3 regions of the Streptomyces sp. NPDC093097 genome follow, and region 1 is predicted to be linked to each of the others. Evidence: riboswitches for the same ligand, from Rfam matches in the RefSeq annotation. Region 1 holds a riboswitch; each other region holds the start of a gene.

Region 1 (3,835 bases):
CGGCGCCGGCGTCCGTCCAGAGGTTCTTGGGGCGGCGGTTCTCGTTGCGCTCGATGACGGCGTTGGCGGCGGAGAGGATCGTCTGCGAGGAGCGGTAGTTCTGCTCCAGCAGGATCGTGGTGGCGTCCGGGTAGTCCTCCTCGAACTGGAGGATGTTGCGGATCGTGGCGCCGCGGAAGGCGTAGATGGACTGGTCGGCGTCACCGACCACGCACAGCTCGGCGGCGGGCGTCTCCTGGCTGCCGGGGCCGACCAGTTCGCGCACGAGGGTGTACTGGGCGTGGTTGGTGTCCTGGTACTCGTCGACGAGGACGTGGCGGAAGCGGCGGCGGTAGTGCTCGGCGACGTCCGGGAACGCCTGGAGCAGATGGACCGTCGTCATGATGATGTCGTCGAAGTCCAGGGCGTTGGCCTCGCGCAGCCGCGCCTGGTACATCGCGTACGCCTGGGCCAGGGTCTTCTCGAAGCCGTCGGCCGCCGTCCCGGCGAAGGTCTCCTCGTCGATGAGCTCGTTCTTGAGGTTGGAGATCTTCGCGCTGAAGGACTTGGGCGGGAAGCGCTTGGGGTCCAGGTCCAGATCGCGGCAGACCAGGGCCATCAGGCGCTTGGAGTCGGCCGCGTCGTAGATCGAGAAGGACGAGGTGAAGCCGAGCTTCTTGGACTCGCGGCGCAGGATCCGCACGCAGGCGCTGTGGAAGGTGGAGACCCACATGGCGCCGGCCCGCGGGCCGACCAGCTGCTCGACGCGCTCCTTCATCTCACCCGCGGCCTTGTTGGTGAAGGTGATCGCGAGGATCTGGCCGGGGTGGACGTGCCGCTCGGCGAGGAGGTGGGCGATGCGGTGGGTGAGCACCCGGGTCTTGCCGGAGCCGGCGCCGGCGACGATCAGCAGCGGGCCGCTGCTGTGCACCACGGCGGCCTTCTGCTGGTCGTTGAGCCCCTCCAGGAGGGCCGCCGGGTCGAGGGCCGGGCGGGCGGCGCCGTCGCGGTAGTACGGCTCCCTGGGCGCGGGCGCGTCGAACTCCCCGCCGAAGAGGTCGGCGGGCATCTCCTCCGGGACCGGGCCGTGCTCGTCCTCGGGCGGCGGCGGGGGCTCCTCGTCCGGGGGGCCGAGATCCGCCAGGAAGCTGTCGTCAAAGAGGCTGCTCATCGCCCACCGAGTCTAGGCCGCCGCACTGACAACCGGACCCGGAGTGACGGATTGTCCGCTCCCGCCCCGGCCGGAGCATGCAGTACGCCGCCGGGCGGGGCCGAGGGGCCGCGCAGGTCCAGGTCACGAAAAGGTTTCGGGCATATCGAACACTCGCCTTCACAGGAGCCACACGAGTTGGCTACGGTCTCGCTCGGGCAGCCCGCCGTCCCAGCGGACGAGAGCGTTCGCACGGGCCGCCCCCGCCGAGTCCGGCGCTGCCCCCAGGCATCCGGAGCCGGGGACCCAAGAGCACAACTGGGGTGAATCGACCGGGGTGACCGTCGCCAGGCGGACGCACCGGCCGTAGGGCAAGCCTTCCGTCAGCAGACCGCCCGAACCCGACAGCTAACCCGGTAGGCGGTCCACGGAAGGAGTCGCCGGCCTTGGCGTCCCATCGCAAGCCGCGCACCCCCATACTCGCCACGCCCGCCGGTCGCCGTACCGCGACCGGGCTCACCACCGCCGCGCTGGCCTCGGTCACCCTGCTGTCGCAGACCGCGAACGCCGCCCCCAAGGCGCCGCAGCAGAGCATCGAAGAGGTCAAGCAGAAGGTCGACGACCTGTACCAGCAGGCGGAGGTCTCCACCCAGAAGTACAACGCCGCCAAGGAGAAGGCGGCCGGCCAGCAGCGCACCGTGAACCGCCTGCTCGACGAGGCGGCCCGGCGCGCGGAGAAGATGAACGAGTCCCGGCGCCGGCTGGGCACGTTCGCCTCGGCGCAGTACCAGAGCGGCGGGATCAACCCGACCGCCCAGCTGATGCTGGCCAAGGACCCGCAGCAGTTCGCCGACCGCAACCACCTGATGGAGCGCCTGAGCGGGCAGCAGAAGCAGGCGGTCAGCGACTACCAGAAGCAGGCCGCCACGGCCACCCGCCAGCGCGTCGAGGCCACCCGCAGCCTGGAGGACCTCCAGCAGTCGCAGACGTCCCTGAAGGACAACAAGCGGGAGGTCCAGGGCAAGCTGGCGCAGGCCCGGCAGCTGCTGTCCCGGCTGACCGCGCAGGAGAAGGCGCGGCTGGCCGAGCTGGAGCGCCAGAAGCAGGCCGAGGCCGAGCGCAAGGCCCGGGAGGAGGCCGAGAAGCGGCGGCAGCAGCCCACCGACGGCTCCGGCCAGACCACCCCCGGCGGCGGCACGTCGTCCGGCGGCGGCACCTCCTCCGGCGGCGGTTCCTCGGACGGCGGCTCGTACAGCACCAAGGCCCAGAAGGCGCTCGCGTTCGTCCGCGCCCAGATGGGCAAGCCGTACGTCTGGGGCGCCACCGGGCCCAGCTCCTACGACTGCTCGGGCCTGACGCAGGCCGCGTGGAAGGCGGCCGGGGTCGACCTGCCGCGCACGACCTGGGACCAGGTCAAGACCGGCACCCGGGTCGCCACCGCCGATCTCCAGCCCGGTGACCTGGTGTTCTTCTACAACGACATCAGCCACGTCGGGATGTACATCGGCGACGGCAAGATGATCCACGCCCCGCACCCGGGCGCCAACGTCCGGATCGAGTCGATCTACTACATGCCGATCTACGGGAGCGTCCGGCCCGCCTAGCCTGCGCGTGCCCCGCGCCCGCGGACCCACCCCCCACACGCCACCGCGCGGTCATCCGCCGTCTCCGGAGTACGGAGCGGGATGACCGCGCGGTGTGCCGTTGCGTCACGGCGGTGCGGGGCCCGGGGCCGCCGCTTGCCGGGCGGGGCCGGGCCGCCGGGCGGGCTCAGGTCCAGAGCACCGCGATGAAGATGTTGAGCATGGTGAGGCCGCCGACCGCGCCGAAGAGCGGCTTGGCGAGCGTCTCCTCGTCCCGCTTGACGTAGACCAGCGCCAGGATCACCACCAGGACGGTCATCTTGATGCCGATCTTGATGTTGTTGAGCGAGGCCCCCTGCATCTCGTTCAGACCGACCAGCGCGATGCCGGTGACCAGCATCGTCAGCGCGCCGTGCAGCATGGCCGGCACGAAGCGGGCGGTGCCCGCGCTCATCGCCTTCATCTGGGTCAGGAAACCGCCCAGGAGGGAGGCGATACCGATGATGTGCAGAGCGACGACGGCATTGATTACTACGTCCATAGTGCTGGATCGTATCCGCCCTATAGCACGCCCTTTCCGGCAGGGCGCCCGCGATGCCCGCTTCGGTCAGGGCCCGCCGCTCCCGGCCCTCCTCCGGCCGCCGGGCCGGTCATCCGCGCATCGCGAGCGGTCGGATACGGGCAATGCCGGGCAAGGGGGTTCGGCACCGTGACCGCGGGCCTAACTTCCTCCTGCACACCCGACCGGGCCGGCACCCCCGCCCCGGTCGCCTTCGCCCCGCAGGAAGGAAGTGACGGCCGCCATGGCGTCGCACCACACCACCGCAGAGCGGCCCCCGCTCGCCCCGCCGTCGGCCCGCGCCCGCACCGGCCGCGGCCCCCGCGCCGGGCTGCTGCTCGCCGCGGACCCGCAGCGCTGCCTGGACGGCGCCATGGTGCTGGAGCGCTCGGGCGGCCACCAGGCGACCGCGGTGGCCGGCTGGGCCCGCCGGCTCGGCAGCGTCCGCCGGCTCGACAGCCGCCCCGCGACCGCCGGGGAACGCCCCGCGGAGCCCGTCGTGGCCCCGCGCCCGCTGGGCGACCGCGCCGCCCGGGCCGTGGCCTACGCCCGCGGCGCGCTCGG
Region 2 (3,835 bases), on a different contig from region 1:
AAGCACACCGCCGAGGAGTTCGCCGCCGAACTGGAGCGCTGCGGCGCCACCCTGGACGCGCACGCCGACCACCCCGGTGTGCGGGTCTCCCTGGAGGTCCCGGCCTCCCGCCTGCCGCGCGCCCTCGGGCTGCTCGCCGACGCGCTGCGGGCCCCCGCCTTCCCGGAGGGCGAGGTCGAGCGGCTGGTGCGCAACCGCCTCGACGAGATCCCGCACGAGCTGGCCAACCCGGCGCGGCGCGCCGCGATGGCGCTGTCCAAGGAGCTGTTCCCGGCCACCTCCCGGATGTCCCGGCCCCGGCAGGGCACCGAGGAGACCGTCGCCCGGATCGACGCCGGCGCCGTCCGCGCCTTCTACGACACGCACATCCGGCCTGCCACCGGCACCGTCGTCATCGTCGGTGACTTCACCGGCGTCGACCTGGACGCGGCACTGGCCGACACCCTGGGCGCCTGGACGGGTTCGACCGTGGAGCCGCCGAAGCCGTCGCCGGTCGCCGCCGACGACACCGGTCGCGTGGTGATCGTCGACCGTCCCGGTGCCGTGCAGACGCAGCTGCTCATCGGGCGGGTCGGCGCCGACCGGCACGACCAGGTGTGGCCCGCCCAGGTGCTCGGCACGTACTGCCTGGGCGGCACCCTCACGTCCCGTCTGGACCGGGTGCTGCGCGAGGAGAAGGGCTACACCTACGGGGTGCGCGCCTTCGGTCAGGTCCTGCGCTCCTCCGCCCCGACCTCCCCGGAGGGGGCCACCGGCGCCTCCCTGCTGGCCATCAGCGGGTCCGTGGACACCGCGTCCACCGGGCCGGCCCTCCAGGACCTGTGGACGGTGCTGCGCACCCTCGCGGCGGAGGGGCTGACCGACGCCGAGCGCGATGTCGCCGTGCAGAACCTCGTCGGCGTCGCCCCGCTGAAGTACGAGACCGCCGCCGCCGTCGCGGGGACCCTCGCCGACCAGGTGGAGCAGCAGCTCCCGGACGACTACCAGGCGCAGCTGTACGTCCGGCTCGCGGAGACCGGCACGGTCGAGGCGACCGCGGCGGTCGTCAACGCCTTCCCGGTGGACCGGCTGGTGACGGTCCTGGTGGGTGACGCGGCGCAGATCGCCGAGCCCGTCAAGGCGTTGGGCATCGGCGAGGTGACGGTCGTCAGCGGCTGATCCCTGCCCTGTGGCGGGGCGTCACCCGACGGTTCGTCACCTATCGACAAAGCGGCTCCCGTGGCGGTCACTTGCCACGGGAGCCGCTGTGCGTGCGTGCCGCGAATCCGCGGCCGGCCCGGCGCACGGGTTCTGCTTCTCGGCCGTCGTGGCCCGCGCTGTGGACGGGCGGTGCCGCCCGATCCGTTGCGGTTGTTGCCCGATTCGAGTGTGGCGAACCCCACAAAAAACAGGTTCTGTTTGGCGATCGAAAGTTGCCGCGTTTAGCGTCGGGGCGGCTGTTCGTCACAAGTCCGCCACAACAGTGGCACCGGACAGCCATCGCCGAGTCCCCGTATGGCGTGAGCCAGGGGAGCCGGGGACCCACACGTCCCTGGGGTGAATCGGACCCCTTTCCGGAGGAGTCCGTAGGAGACCTTCCTGCTCCGAACCCGTCAGCTAACCCGGTAGGCGAGAGGGAAGGAAAGGACCAGCCCGTACATGGCGTTCACCCGTGCCACCGGGAAGCACCGCCGCGCGAGCCGCACCGCTCGCACCACCCGCAACCTCGCCGGCATAGCCACCCTCGCGGCCTCCGGAGTCGTCGCCTCCGTGGCGTCGCCCGCGCTCGCCGCCACGGGCGAGTCGACCTCCCACGACACCGGCCTCCAGCACGCCGTCGAGTTGGGTGACGAGCTTGCCGTCCACCTCGAGGCCCAGGCGGACGCGCAGCAGGCGGTCGCCGAGGTCAACGCGGCCAGGGCGAAGGCCGAGGCCGAGGCCAATCGGCTGGCCGAGGGAGCGAAGAAGAAGGCCGAAGAGGCGAAGAAGAAGGCCGAAGAGGTGCGCGCGGCCAAGGCGCGTGCCGCCCGCGAGGCCGAGCGCAGGCTTCTGAACGCCTTCGTCGCCCCCGTGACCGGCTCCTACGTCTCCACCGGGTACAAGGCGTCCAGTGGCCTGTGGTCCTCGGGTAGCCACACCGGTATCGACTTCCACGCTGCCTCCGGTACGCCGGTCCACGCCGTGGGCGCGGGCACCGTCGTCGAGGCCGGCTGGGGCGGTGCGTACGGCAACAACATCGTGATCAAGATGAACGACGGTACGTACACCCAATACGGTCACCTCTCGTCCTTCGCCGTGTCGGTCGGGCAGACGGTCACTCCGGGCCAGCAGATCGCCCTCTCCGGCAACACCGGCAACACCACCGGCCCGCACCTCCACTTCGAGGCCCGGACCGGCCCCGACTACGGCTCGGACATCGACCCGATCGCCTACCTCCGCGCGCACGGCGTCAGCGTCTGATCCTCCCGCAGCCTCTCCGCCGCATCGCCGTCCCCCTGGAGCCCCGGTCCGCCACCCTGGCGGGCCGGGGCTTCGGCGTCTCCGTGGGGCACCGGCGTTCCACCCGCCAGGTTCCCCGCACATGTCGGCCGAAAAGCACCGTCGGCGAATTTGCGACGTTCCGCAGGGGAATCCCCTCGCGTCGAATAGGGTCGATGAATGTCGCCGAGCGGCGGCGTTTTCCCGGTATTACGGCGGAGGCGCGGACGATGCGAGGCCACCTTTCCACGCATGCGGTGTGCACGGCGATGAGGGGCGATATCGTCTCCGGCATGCTCACGCCGGGGAGTCGACTTGTCGAGGATGTCCTCGCCGCGCGGTACGGCGTCTCCCGGGTCCCGGTGAGGGAGGCGCTGCGCACCCTCCAGGCCGAAGGCTTCGTCACCACCCGCCACCACGCGGGCGCCTGCGTCGCCGAACTCACCGAGCAGGAGGCCGCCGACCTCCTCGACATCCGCGCCGTCATGGAGCCGCTGGGCGCCGCCCGTGCGGCCGCCCGCCGCACCACCGCCCATCTGAAGGTGCTGCGCGGCCTGGTGCGGCTCGGTCAGCAGCGAGCCCGCCACGGCCACCCCGGCGACCTGTGCCAGCTGGACGGCTGGTTCCACGAAACCCTCGCCCAGGCGGCCGGCAGCCCCAGCCTGACGGCGCCCCTCATCCAGCTGCGACGCAAGATCGAGTGGACGTATGCCGTCGAGCCACCCGCCCACGTCACCGATTCGTGGAACGAGCATGGCGCCGTACTTGACGCGGTGGCCCGGCGGGACGCGGAGCGGGCGCGCGCCCTGATGGCGGCGCACATCGAACGGTCGCTCCCGGCGTACCGGCTGCGGCGCCCCGCTTCCGTCGTGCGGGAGTCGAAACATCCCGTCAATGTGGTGCGCGCCCGCATTTAACAATCGCCCCGTATACATCGAGTGAGATATTCGGGAATTCCCGATGTGCGGAACGAAGGCGGGGCGGGGTGCCCGACGTGCGTTTCTGGCGCCGTTCGCCGAATTTCGCAGAATTAGGGCGGACGCGGATTCCGGTCGGGGGGAGAGAGGGATGCTCGAAATTGCCCCCACGGTGATGCCGGAACTTGCTGCCCTTGATGCGTTGCGTCACCGGGCCGCGCTCCGGCGGTGTGATGCCATCCCGTGAACGCGATGTCCTCCCCGTCGGCGCGACACCCGCCGACAGAACGGCCCCGCCGCGGCAGCCGGATGTACCGGTTGCCGCGGCGGGGTCGCGTCTGCTGGGTCCTGGACGGGGCGCGCCGCCCCGCAGGTCCTTAAGGTCAGACGGTCTCGGGAAGCTCCTCAAGGCCCTCCGCGACGAGTTTCGCCAGGCGGTCGAGCGCGGCTTCGGCGCCCTC
Region 3 (3,835 bases), on a different contig from region 1:
GCCGAGCTTGTCGGTGATGACCTTCCAGCCGGCCCAGTCGTCCTCGAACAGCGGGTCCTCGATGGAGACCAGCGGGTAGGCCGCCACCAGCTCCTCGTAGTACTCCGTCATCTCGGCGGCGGAGCGCTCCTCGCCCTCGAAGACGTACTTGCCTTCCTTGTAGAACTCGGAGGCGGCGACGTCCAGGGCGAGCGCGACGTCCTGGCCGGGGGCGTAGCCGGCCTGCTTGATGGCCTCCAGGATGAGGTCCAGGGCCTCGCGGTTGGAGCCGAGGTTGGGGGCGAAGCCGCCCTCGTCGCCGAGGCCGGTGGACAGGCCGCGCTCCTTGAGGACCTTCTTGAGGGTGTGGTAGACCTCCGCGCCCCAGCGCAGCGCCTCGGAGAAGGACTCCGCGCCGATCGGCGCGATCATGAACTCCTGGATGTCCACGTTGGAGTCGGCGTGCGAGCCGCCGTTGAGGATGTTCATCATCGGCACGGGCAGGACGTGCGCGTTCGGGCCGCCGAGGTAGCGGAACAGCGGCAGGTCGCTGGCCTCGGAGGCGGCGTGCGCGACGGCCAGGGAGACGCCGAGGATGGCGTTGGCGCCCAGGGAGCCCTTGTTGTCGGTGGCGTCCAGGTCGAACATCGCCTGGTCGATCAGCCGCTGCTCGGTCGCGTCGTAGCCGACCAGCTCCGGGCCGATCTGCTCGATGACGGCCAGGACGGCCTTCTCCACGCCCTTGCCGAGGTAGCGGTTGGGGTCGCCGTCCCGGAGCTCGACGGCCTCGAAGGCGCCGGTCGAGGCACCGGACGGAACGGCGGCACGGCCGGTGCTGCCGTCGTCGAGGCCGACCTCGACCTCGACCGTGGGATTACCTCGCGAGTCGAGAATTTCGCGGGCTACGACGACGTCGATGGACGGCACGTTGTCTCCTTCGGAGGTGTCTGGAGTTCTCGGCATGAGCCTAACGGCCTTGGACGGATCCGCTCGCCCGTGGCCCGCTCCACGGGTCCAAAAAACCCGGCAAGCAGCCCGAAATCCCAGTTCACGGGAGGTTTCCGCGCAGTGTTCGCTATGCGGGGAACGCCGTGGCGGGGCGGCACGCAAGAAGCCCCGCCACGGCGCGCTCGGGGGTACGCGCCGGGGCGGGGCAGCTCTTGCGGGTCAGGCTCAGATGCTGAGGTGCTGGCCCGGGAAGATCAGGTTGGGGTTGCCGCCGATGACGGACTTGTTGGCGGCGTAGAGCGCCTTCCAGTGGGTGCCGTGCGCCTTGGCGATCTTGGCGAGGGTGTCGCCCGACTTCACGGTGTAGGTGGCACCGGAGCGGTGCGAGTCCTGCGGGGCGGCCGGGCGGGACTGCTCGCGGACCGGGGCGGACTTCTTGGTGGTGCCCTGGGTCTGCTTGCGGACCTCGGCGCCCTGGGTCTGCTTGCGGAGCTCGGTGCCCTGGCTCTTCTTGACGGTGGCGCCGGAGGTGTCGACGTTGGCGGCCGGGCCACCGGCGGTCAGGTTGCCGGCGCCGGCGCAGCCCCAGGCACCCGGGCCCTGCATGGCGAGGAGCTTCTCGGCCACGGCGATCTGCTGGGCCTTGGTGGCCAGGTCGGCGCGGGCCGCGTACTGGGTACCGCCGGCGGCGGCCCAGCTGGAGTTCGAGAACTGCAGGCCACCGTAGTAGCCGTTACCGGTGTTGATCGACCAGTTGCCGCCGGACTCGCACTGGGCGACCTTGTCCCAGGTGGCGACGGAGGCGGCGGAAGCGGAGGTGGCGCCCATCAGCGGGACGGCGACGGCGGCGCCGGCGACACCGGCCAGGGTGGCGACGCGGACGGCCTTGGAGCTGCGGCGGTGCTTGCCCTTGTTGATCAGCATCGTGCGTTCGTTTCCTCACCGACGCCTACGAGGTGAGCTGTCGGGTTCGGGCCGTGTGAGCTGCCCGGCCGCGTGCACTGCTGCGCACGCGGCTTCACCCCAAGCCGGCTGACCCGCTTTCGCGGGCGGGGCCGGCACTTACCTTGGGTCCCCCGCTCCTGCCTTCGGCGCTTGCGCGTCGTCGACTCCGACCGCCGGCAGGACTCGGCGTGCGATCGAAGGGCCCGCTTTGGCGAGCGGTCCTGACCGTAAGCAAAAGCCCCTTGGTGTTCAAACCCCATCTTCTGAACCCAGTTGACCGTTTTTGATCACCGGGGAGGTTATTTCCGCAGGTAGGCACTGGTATGGAAACGGGGGACGGAGTTTCCCCCATCCCCCGCAACGAGAGCCATATCTCACTTTTACGAAACGCCCCGAACCTGCGGTAACTACCCCTGCGTCCGGCCGAGATCGAGCAACTGACCAGGCAGGATGAGGTCCGCGTCGGCGCCGACGACATCCCGGTTGCGGTCGTAGAGCGCGGGCCAGCCGCCGGGCAGGTCGTGGTGCTCGGCGATGGCTGACAGGTTGTCACCGGGGCGCACGCGGTAGTCGCCGGTGCCCGCCGGGGGCGTGCGGTGCGCGTCCCCGCCGCGGGAGGGGTGCCGGCCGCCGTCGCCGTCCCGGCCGCCGTCGGCACCCGTGCCGTCCTCCGGCGCACCGCGGTGCCTGCCGGCGGCGGGCGGCGTGGACGCCGGGCCCGACGGGTGGGCGGACGGGGTCCCGGAGGGCGCCCCGTGGGACGGCGTGGCCGGCCGGCCGGACGACGAGGGGGACGGGTCGGCGGACGAGGGCCCGGAGGGGGACGCGGAGTCCGCGGGGGCCGGGGTCGCCGAGGGCGCGTCCGGGGCGTCGACGCCGGTGTCGGCGTCCGCGTCGGAGCCGGAGCCGCTGCCGGGCAGGGTGGGCGTGTCCATGCCCGGGCCCGCCTGGCCCGGCTCTCCCGCCGTGCCGGAGGGGTCGCCGGCGGCCGGGGCGTCGTCCGCCGGGTCGTCGTGCGCGGGGTGGCTCGGCGACGGGCGCGGGTCGGGCCGGCTGGTGCTGCCCGGGTCCACGCCGGGCTTGCTGCCGCCCTTGGCCAGTCCGGCCTCCAGCGCGCAGCTGGGGAACGCGTCGGGGCCGCGGTCGTCGAGGATCGCCTGGGCCACGGCTATCTGCTGGGCGCGGCTGGCGAGGTCGGGGCGGGAGGCGTAGGCGGAGCCGCCGTAGTCGTCCCACATCTCCTGGGTGAGCTGGAGGCCGCCGTAGAAGCCGTTGCCGCTGGCGGAGCTCCACATGCCCCCGCTCTCGCACTGGGCGACGCGGTCCCACGTCGTGGTGTCGGCGGCCTGGGCGCCGCCCGCACTGAGCAACGGCAGGGCCAGGCCCGCGCCGGTCACTCCGACCGTGACAAAGATGGCCGGTGCTTGTCGGGGGCGACGGTGCCGGCCGTTCCCGGAACGCATGCGGTTGCCTTTCGCGCGGCGATTGGAGGTGCCGATCGGGGTCGGAGGGTTCGCCGTACGGCAGCCCCCGGCCGACCCGATCGCCGCTGGAAAGGTAACCGGGGTCACGCGCTGTCACAAGCCGGTGTAGCGCTTATCACGCATTGGTCACGCAGCTGACGTTCCGTCAACTATGGGCCCGTCCCTGGTCAGGACGGTTCGGGCGTGAACTCCACGGGAAGTGTGCGCAATCCGCGCATGATGAGCCCGCCGCGCCAGCGCAATTCGTCCGGTTCCGCCGCAAGTTGGAGATCCGGCAGCCGCGTCAGCAACGTCGCGAGCGCGGTCTGGCCTTCGAGGCGGGCCAGCGGTGCGCCGAGGCAGTAGTGGATGCCGTGCCCGTATCCCAGATGCGGATTGTCACGCCGCGTGAGATCGAGCACGTCCGGCTCGGTGAACCGGGCCGGGTCGCGGTCGGCGGCGGCCAGCACCACCAGCACCGGGTCCCCCTCGGCTATCCG

What was found. Region 1 has a riboswitch for cyclic di-AMP ahead of ACIQE0_RS04265 (NlpC/P60 family protein). Riboswitches for the same ligand answer to the same signal wherever they lie in the genome.
Positions count from the first base shown of each region.
Region 2: another riboswitch for cyclic di-AMP. It lies ahead of ACIQE0_RS28960 (M23 family metallopeptidase); the one in region 1 lies ahead of ACIQE0_RS04265 (NlpC/P60 family protein).
Region 3: another riboswitch for cyclic di-AMP. It lies ahead of ACIQE0_RS14195 (transglycosylase family protein); the one in region 1 lies ahead of ACIQE0_RS04265 (NlpC/P60 family protein).

Region 1 is NZ_JBIVOW010000002.1:296,759-300,593, forward strand. It holds gene pcrA (DNA helicase PcrA) at 1-1,150, opposite strand, end outside; cyclic di-AMP (ydaO/yuaA leader) riboswitch at 1,396-1,568, shown strand; gene ACIQE0_RS04265 (NlpC/P60 family protein) at 1,576-2,733, shown strand; gene ACIQE0_RS04270 (hypothetical protein) at 2,900-3,253, opposite strand; gene ACIQE0_RS04275 (C40 family peptidase) at 3,516-3,835, shown strand, end outside.
Region 2 is NZ_JBIVOW010000020.1:57,488-61,322, reverse strand. It holds gene ACIQE0_RS28965 (pitrilysin family protein) at 1-1,158, shown strand, start outside; cyclic di-AMP (ydaO/yuaA leader) riboswitch at 1,471-1,626, shown strand; gene ACIQE0_RS28960 (M23 family metallopeptidase) at 1,639-2,439, shown strand; gene ACIQE0_RS28955 (GntR family transcriptional regulator) at 2,688-3,374, shown strand; gene ACIQE0_RS28950 (HPr family phosphocarrier protein) at 3,758-3,835, opposite strand, start outside.
Region 3 is NZ_JBIVOW010000006.1:424,111-427,945, reverse strand. It holds gene eno (phosphopyruvate hydratase) at 1-942, opposite strand, end outside; gene ACIQE0_RS14195 (transglycosylase family protein) at 1,153-1,851, opposite strand; cyclic di-AMP (ydaO/yuaA leader) riboswitch at 1,859-2,031, opposite strand; gene ACIQE0_RS14190 (transglycosylase family protein) at 2,280-3,269, opposite strand; gene ACIQE0_RS14185 (cytochrome P450) at 3,524-3,835, opposite strand, start outside.